One region of the Clostridium cochlearium genome, then DNA from elsewhere that is predicted to be linked to it. Evidence: riboswitches for the same ligand, from Rfam matches in the RefSeq annotation. Region 1 holds a riboswitch; the other holds the start of a gene.

Region 1 (4,456 bases):
TATTATTAATATTAAAACTCCCACAATAAATTTCCATAGTGGAGTATAATTTTTATATAGGTTATAATATGCAATTAATATAGATAAGATAATTGTTGTTATTCTTATAAACCATGTATAATAGTTAGTTTTCTTATCTAAATTCAAACTATCAATTTTACTAATTCCTATATCTTTATGTTTCAATTTTTCCTTTAAACAACCTATTCCGTTATCTATTATGTAATATCCAACGTGATTTAAATAAGTTTTATCCCTTTGTTCTACATTTTCTTTTGCACATTCAATAGCTTTTCTAGCTATAAAACCTTCTCCCAAATTGGTTTTTTTAGCTATTCTTTCTATTTTATTTCTATAATAATCTTTTGATTTAAAATCCATACTTTTATATACATTAGCTGGATCAGTATTAAGTATATAATCTAATTTACTTAGCTTTTCAAAGGATGTATTCCAATTAATTATTCCTACTTCCCTTATAGATGTAATATTATTACCTAATATCATTTTAAAAAAAGCCTGATTTTTATGCTCTACTAGTATAATATCTTTTATATTTTTATCTTCCATATCTAATTTTTCATTTATCCAATTATAAATTGTTTGATTTTCAATAGAATTATTTCTTATTCCTTTAATTAAAGCTTCTACAAAATATAAGGAGAAATCTTCATCTCTCCTTATTGCACCATTTATAGCATTTTCATTGTTTTCATTTTGCAATAAAGTTTCTACTAATTTTTTTGCTCTGTTTTTTTCTTTTTGTGCATAAACCATTTCTTTTACGATTTTTGAGATACTATTTATACATGCTATTTTTAGCATAGTAGGAAGTGCCCAAAGTTCGCTACTCGTTAAAACAGTATGTTTCTGAAAATCTTCTATGTATTTTTCTATATTTTCTTTAGTAAGTTTTCCATTATTTTGTTTTACTATTTTTTTTGCTACATAATAAATTCTAGGGTAACATTTCATATATCCACTTTTGATATTAGGAATATTTCGATAATACATTTCTCTGACATCATTTTTTATATTTTTATATTCTTTTTCTATTAAATATAAATTATCTAATAACCAATCTCCTGCTGGTATAATTTCTCCCCTATTTTTAAATTCATCATTTAAATAAATATACCCTTTTAATATATCTTTATAACTTTTATCTAATGTATTTTTAAGTTTATATTTACATCTAAACACAGTGGTATTATTAGGACATTCTTCTTCAAATTTTAAATAGTCCATTTTATTCACCTTCCTGATAAAATAGTTAATGTTACTCAAGTTATTATTTCCAATAACAAAAAAAATATAAGGCAATCTCATAAATTATGAAATTACCTTATATTTTTTACTTTACTAAAATTATTTACAGATTTAATTCATTTTTAAGCATATCATCAAAGCTTTCTCTTTTACACATTAGTTTAGTTCTTCCGTTCTTAACTAATACAACAGCTGGTTTAGTAATTTTATTATAATTGCTAGCCATAGAATATCCATAGGCTCCTACAGAAGGTATTGCTAATATATCTCCACTCTTACATTTACTTATATATGCATCCTTTATTACTATATCCCCTGTTTCACAACACTTTCCTGCTATAGTAACTAATTCTCTTTCTTCACTATTCATGTTATTAGCGATTTCACATTCATACTTTGCTTCATAAAGAGCTGGCCTTATATTGTCATTCATTCCTCCATCTATAGATACATATTTCCTAACTCCTGGTATATCCTTTATAGCACCTATAGTATAAATTAATGTAGCTGCATTACCTATTATAGATCTTCCTGGCTCTATACCTAGCATAGGAAGTTTAATTCCTAATTCCTTTGATTTATTTATAGCTCTTTTTAATATTGCTTCACAATATTCTTTAGTTTCTTTTGGCTTATCTTCCTTTGTATAATATATTCCAAAGCCTCCTCCTAAATCAACTTCATTTATTTCATAATCGTATTTATCCTTAATTTCTCTTAATATTTCAAACATAACATCTACAGCTTCTTCATAGGGAGTTGTTTCAAAAATTTGTGATCCTATATGACAATGAATTCCTGATAAATTTATATTGGGTAAGTTTATAGCCTTTTCCACTGCCTTATAAACCTCTTGGTTCACCATTGAAAATCCAAATTTTGAATCCACTTGGCCTGTTTTTATATAATCATGAGTATGTGCCTCTATTCCTGGAGTAATTCTTAATAATATACTTTGTTTTATTCCCTTTTTTCCTGCCATTTCATTAATGTTATTCATTTCATAAAAATTATCTACAACAAACCTTCCGACCCCAAGTTCTATACCCATTTCTATTTCATCTAAAGTTTTATTATTTCCATGAAAATAAATCTTCTCCATTGGAAAATTAGCTTTTAGTGCAGTATATAATTCTCCAGAGGAAACAACATCTAAGAATAATCCTTCTTCTTTTATTATTTGGCACATTGCAATAGTCAAAAATGCTTTCCCTGCATAAGCTACTTTATTTCCATACTTTTCAACTCCAAAATTATTATAATATTCTTTGCATCTGCCCCTTAAAAATTCCTCATCTATTACATATAATGGAGTGCCATATTCATCTTTTAAATTTTTACAACTTACTCCCCCAATATATAAATTATTATCTCTTACTTCCATTGTTCCAAATAGCCTCACCTTTTATCCACTCCTTAATTTATAAAAAATAAATTGCAGCTAAGAGTTCAATCATAGCTGCAATATTTTCAACTTACTGACCTCTGTAGCTCAACACTTTTTAAAGTGACAGCTTTACACATATTTTATGCAAAGCCAGAAAATAGATTGCCCCTCTATTTTCTTCGGCTATAATTCCTTTTCCTATCTATCATTACTTGGCAGTTTAAGATAAGTACTCTTAATTATAGCTCCTCTACCCTGAGTAAAATAATTATTAAATTTGTTTAAACTAGTGTATCATATAAAACATGTTATTTCAACATAATTAAACTATAAGTTGTAAAATTCTTCAAAAGATTTAGTTATATAATAATGATCTTTAACTCCACCAAATTCTCTTATAGAATGCATAGCTAATATAGGACTTCCTATATCTACAGAATTTATATTTAAATGTGTAGATGATATAGGTCCTATAGTAGATCCTCCCCTTTCATCAGATCTATTAGTAAATATTTGATAAGGAACATTAGCTTTTTCACATATTTGTTTATATATTGCAGAAGATATAGCATCAGATGTATAACTTTGTCTTTCGCTTACTTTTATTACTGGTCCTTTATTTATCATTGGTTTATTAATAGGATCTGCTTTTTCCGGAGATGAAGGATGTACTGCATGAGCTAAATCCGCTGATATTAAAAAGGATCTTGATAATGCTCTAAAGTATGCTTCCCTACCCTTTTCTTCTTTTTCTACGATTCTTTCTAATATATTTGATAATAATGGTGAATCTGCTCCTTGCTTAGTAGAACTTCCAACTTCCTCATTATCAAAACAAACTAGTGCATTGGTAGCTTTAGACACTTTAGAATTTAATATGGCTTTGAGTCCCGCATGAACCATAGCTAAATTATCTAATCTAGAGCTAGAAATAAATTCATTATTTAGTCCCATTAAAGTGCCTTTATCAAATTCATATAAGGACAATTCATAACTTATAATTTTTTCATTATCTAAATTTAATTCTTTTTTTATAATTTCTTCTAATATTCCCTCCCTCAAATCTTCTCCTTCTACTGTCATTAAAGGAAGAATATCTTTTTGGGGATTTAGTTCTATTCCTTTATTTACACTTTTATTCATATGTATAGCTAAATTGGGAATTATAAATAAAGGTTTATTTATATTTATAAACTTTTCTTTCGGTTCTAAAAGATTATCTCCTTTTAAAGTTATTCTTCCAGCTATAGATAGAGGTCTATCCATCCAGGTATTTAATATAGGTCCCCCATAAACTTCTGTATTTAATCTTAAATATTTATCTTTATCTAAAACTTCACCATAAGGCTTTACTTTAAAACAAGGGAAATCTGTATGAGCACCTATAATTTTAAATCCATTGTCACTAATTTTTTCTTTTCCTATAACAAAAGCTATAAATGCAGAATTATTTTTTTTAATAAAATATTTACCTTCCCTTTGTAAATGCCATTTTTCATATTCCTTTAATTCTGTAAAACCTTGAGATAACAAGATTTTTTCTACATTATTTACAACGTGAAATGCTGTAGGACTTTTATATATAAAATCTAAAAGATCTTTTGCATTATGAACTTCCATTACTTATTCCTCCTAATAATTTTATATTTAAAGACTATCATAATTGATTTCTTTCATCAAATATATCATAATTAACCTGTAAAATAAATTTTAAGTGAGGTTTTTATAATGATATCTAAATTTCTTGTTAAAACTTTTATTAAAGATTTTAAAAACATAGAAGATAAAAAAGTTAGAAAT
Region 2 (4,456 bases), 760 kb from region 1:
TTAATTGTATATTAAAAATTTATTTGGAAATAATATAACTGTAATACAACTATAATTTAATTTGAAAAGGAAGTTGCTTATATTATGAGAGGTTTAGATGTTACTGCACTTATATTAGTAATTATAGGAGCTATAAATTGGGGACTTATAGGTTTATTTAGTTTTGACCTAGTTGCTACATTATTCGGCAACATGACTACATTTACTAGAATAGTATATGTACTAGTAGGTATAGCAGGCTTGTATTCAATTTCATTTTTTGCTAGAGATAGAGGAGTTACTGAACAACAAGAAAAATAGGTAGACCTAAAAGGTCAACCTATTTTAAATTACTATTTTGAAGTTGCAACTTCATTAGAAAAATCTTTTACTTTACTTATCTCTTCAATAGGTTTTCCTAATAAATAAAGTGTTAATACTGTTGCAATTATTGCTATAGGTAAAACTATTGATACACTAAGACCAAATCCTGAAGGAATGTATCCAAATAATATTGTAATAGCTGCAACTGTTAATGAATACCACATTTGAGTTTTAACGTGTTCTAAATGGTCACATGCTGTTCCCATAGAGGATAATATAGTTGTGTCTGAAATAGGTGAACAGTGGTCTCCAAATATGGCCCCAGTTAAAACTGCACTTGCATTTACAATAATATATTGAGAATCTCCCCCACCTAAGCTAAATGCTAATGGAATTGTAAGAGGCATTAATATACCCATTGTTCCATAAGATGTTCCTGTAGCAAAGGATATTATGGCACCCATTATAAATATAATAGATGGTAATATAAAAGCAGGTAATGTATCGGAAAGTATTGTTACTAAAAATTTAGCTGTTCCTAATTCTTTTATAACACTACTTAAAGACCATGCTAATAGTAATATTACACCTGTAATTACTAAAGATTTCATACCTTCAACCCAAGTATCTACTGCTTCTTCTATAGTAAATATTTTTTGTGCTACTCCCATAATCATAGCTACTATACTTGCAAATAAAGCTGCTTGGAATAAAACTACACTAGCATCAGATGCTCCAAAGGCCTCTCTTATTGCTGCAAAAGAATATGGACTTGATATAAATATCGCTTTTAAAGCCTCATCTTCGCCACCCATAATTGCATTATATCCATTAAAATAAAAACCTGCAAAAGCACCAATTAATAAAACTCCTATAGGTATTATTGCATTCCATACACTTAATTTTATATTTTCCTTAGGTTCAAGACCTGTAGCCTCTGAAGATACCATAGGTTTTGCACCATCTCCTAAAACTTTACCTGTTGTTCTAGCTCTTACCTCTGCTTTAAGCATAGGACCATAATCTCTTAACATTACAGCTGAAGCAACTATAAATATAAGTATTAATATGTTATAAAATCTATATGGTATTGTATCTATAAATACTCCATAAGCATTTACATCTTGTCCTATGGTAGTATACGCATCTTTTATTAAACTAATTTCATATCCTACCCAAGTAGATATAAGAGCTATCCCTGATATAGGTGCTGCTGTAGAATCTACTATAAATGCTTGTTTTTCCCTAGATATTTTCATCTTATCTGATACTGGTCTCATAATTGGACCAACTATTAAAGAGTTTGCATAGTCATCAAAGAATACAAGCAATCCTAAAAACCACGTTATTATTTGAGCACTAGTTGGACTTTTGGCTCTTTTAGCTAAGCTTTCTGCAACTGCTTTAGCTCCACCCATTTTAGATACTAAGGCTATAAGACCTCCTATAGTCATACATTGAAGTATTATACCTGCATTCCAAGGATCTGATAGAGAACCTAATACTTTATTTATTATATCTAAAAATCCATTTAATATTGCTCCAAATATATTTTTACCTTGTAATTGTAATAAAAATGTACCTGAAAAAACCCCTAAAGATAATGATAATACAACATTTTTAGTTATAAACGCCAACACTATAGCTATAAGAGGTGGTAATAGTGTTAAGAATCCAAATTTATCTGCATTCAATTGTGCTGGATCCACCTCCGCTGCAAATACCGTACTTCCTGTTAAAACCAATAACATAAGACACACAGTTAAGATAATCGTCTTCTTATTTTTCATAACTTTCTTTCTCCCCCTTAAATATTTTTATAATTAATTTTAGTGAATATCTTTTGAGGAGAAGAGTACATCCAATAATAAAAACACTCCTTGAGTGTTATCAATCAAGGAGTGTAATATTTATACACTTTAAGAGTGTTTTCCATTGAATGATAGCCCTCCACAAATTTACTTTGTGACAATCTTATTCATATTCTAAATAAGACCAGTCATACAGTATTAAAGCTTTAACTGTATGCTTCGGCGATATTTCCTTTCACTGCACATCATCTTGCTTATATCTGTTACAGGTACTCTTAAATACCGCGCCTCTACCCTTCTATATTCACTTGTATCTATGTTTAAATCAAAGTATATCATTTATTGTTTATTTTATCAAGTTTTTTTTAAAATATGCTTAAATCTAATTCTTCAGATAATTGTTCTAAAACTTTAATTCCTGCTATACTATTTCCTTTTTCATCCAATGACGGTCCTACTACACCTATTCCCATTTTACCAGGAACCGTTGCCATTATTCCTCCACCAACTCCAGATTTGGAAGGTATTCCTACTTTAACTGCAAAGCTTCCTGAAGCATCATACATTCCACAGGTAGCCATAACAGCCTTCACTACTCTTGTTACTTCTTTAGGTACAATTCTCTCTCCTGTAGAAGGTAATACTCCATCGTTAGCTAAAAAAGAACCTATCTTAGCTATATCTTTACAAGTTACTTCTATGGAACATTGTTGAAAATATGCATCTAAAACCTTTTCAACATCTTTTTCAATAACCCCTGTACCTTTCATAAAATATGCCAATGATCTGTTTCTATCTCCTGTTCTTTTTTCTGATTGATATACAGCTTCATTTACTTTTATATCTTCATTTCCTGTAATCTTTTTTGTAAAATCTAATATTTTTCCTATAACTTCCTCAGGACTATCTCCCTTTATTAATGACACCGTAGCTATAGCTCCAGCATTTATCATTGGATTTAAAGGTTTATTAGCATTTTTTACTTCTAATGTGACAATTGAATTAAAAGAATATGCTGAGGGTTCTACACCAACTTTTGACAATACCTTTTCCATTCCATTATCCATTATAGCTATAATTAAAGAAATAACCTTTGATATACTTTGTATAGTAAACTTTGTTTCATAATCTCCTGCATAAAATTCATTACCATCAAGTTTATCTATGTATATACCTAATGCATCTTTGTTTGCTTTTTTAAGTTCTGGTATGTATGAGGCCACTTCCCCTTGTTTTGTGTATTTTCTACATTCTTTAATTATCTTTTCAATCTTATTTTGCATCACTTGTCCTCCTCAAATCTCCATATTCATTAATTTTATTATATATGCATGTATGCTGTTAAACAAATTTTCAAAATTATTTATATGTTAATACTTAACTATTTTTTACAACAATCATTTAATATTGTTGTATATTTTTTATATATTTATTATTTTTATATGGTTTTTACTTTTAGATTAATACTTTTTTAACAAAATAGTCACTATCTACTACCTTAGATAATGACTATTTTATTTATCTTAAATTCAGTTTTTATTTTATTTTTAAAATTAATAATTAATATAATATTATTTATTTTAAAACTTTTAATATAAAATTATGCATTCTTTACTTCATCACTATTAAAGTATAATTCTGTTTCTTCTACTACTACTTTTCTTAATTTTACAAGAACCATTAAGTTTACTATTACTTCAAAGGCCATGAAGAAGTCAAATAGTCCCCATACAACCTTTAATCCACCTATAGATCCATATATTAAACCTAAACAATATAATATTCTAAATGCTTTTAACATTTTATTAGTTTTTGAAGCATATAGAAGTCCTGTTTCAGAATAGTATCCATCTACTAATACAGTTGTAAATGCAAATAGAACTACACAGACAGTTACAATTAATTTACCAGTAAATCCTAATGAACTTCCGAAAGCTGTAGCAGTTAAAACTGCACCTTCTTTACCAGTTTCTAATACTCCACTAGTTAATATGATAAGAGCTGTCATTGTACAAATTACAATTGATGTTACAAAAACTTCAAATATACCCCATAATCCTTGCTTAGCTGCATAGGAAGTTGTAGCTGAAGAATGGGCTACCGGTGCTGTTCCCATACCTGATTCATTTGAATAAACTCCTCTTGCAAATCCATTTCTCATAGCTGCAAGTATAGTTGCTCCTGCAAATCCACCTACTGCTGCACTACCTTTAAAAGCATCTGCAAATATTTTTTGGAAAGAAGGTATTATTTGATTTGCATTTAAGAATATAACTATTAATCCTGCTGCAACATATATAAGGGTCATTGTTGGTATTATTTTTTCTGCAAATTTTCCTATA

What was found. Region 1 has a riboswitch for lysine ahead of lysA (diaminopimelate decarboxylase). Riboswitches for the same ligand answer to the same signal wherever they lie in the genome.
Region 2: another riboswitch for lysine. It lies ahead of CKV72_RS02205 (Na+/H+ antiporter NhaC family protein); the one in region 1 lies ahead of lysA (diaminopimelate decarboxylase).

The regions. Positions count from the first base shown of each region.
Region 1 is NZ_LT906477.1:2,133,514-2,137,969, forward strand. Features, by position in the region: gene CKV72_RS10475 (glycoside hydrolase family 94 protein) at 1-1,329, opposite strand, end outside; gene lysA (diaminopimelate decarboxylase) at 1,373-2,671, opposite strand; lysine riboswitch at 2,750-2,917, opposite strand; gene CKV72_RS10485 (M18 family aminopeptidase) at 2,984-4,276, opposite strand; gene CKV72_RS10490 (cation diffusion facilitator family transporter) at 4,385-4,456, shown strand, end outside.
Region 2 is NZ_LT906477.1:456,524-460,979, reverse strand. Features, by position in the region: gene CKV72_RS02210 (DUF378 domain-containing protein) at 85-300, shown strand; gene CKV72_RS02205 (Na+/H+ antiporter NhaC family protein) at 333-2,093, opposite strand; lysine riboswitch at 2,239-2,415, opposite strand; gene glsA (glutaminase A) at 2,480-3,397, opposite strand; gene CKV72_RS02195 (alanine/glycine:cation symporter family protein) at 3,715-4,456, opposite strand, start outside.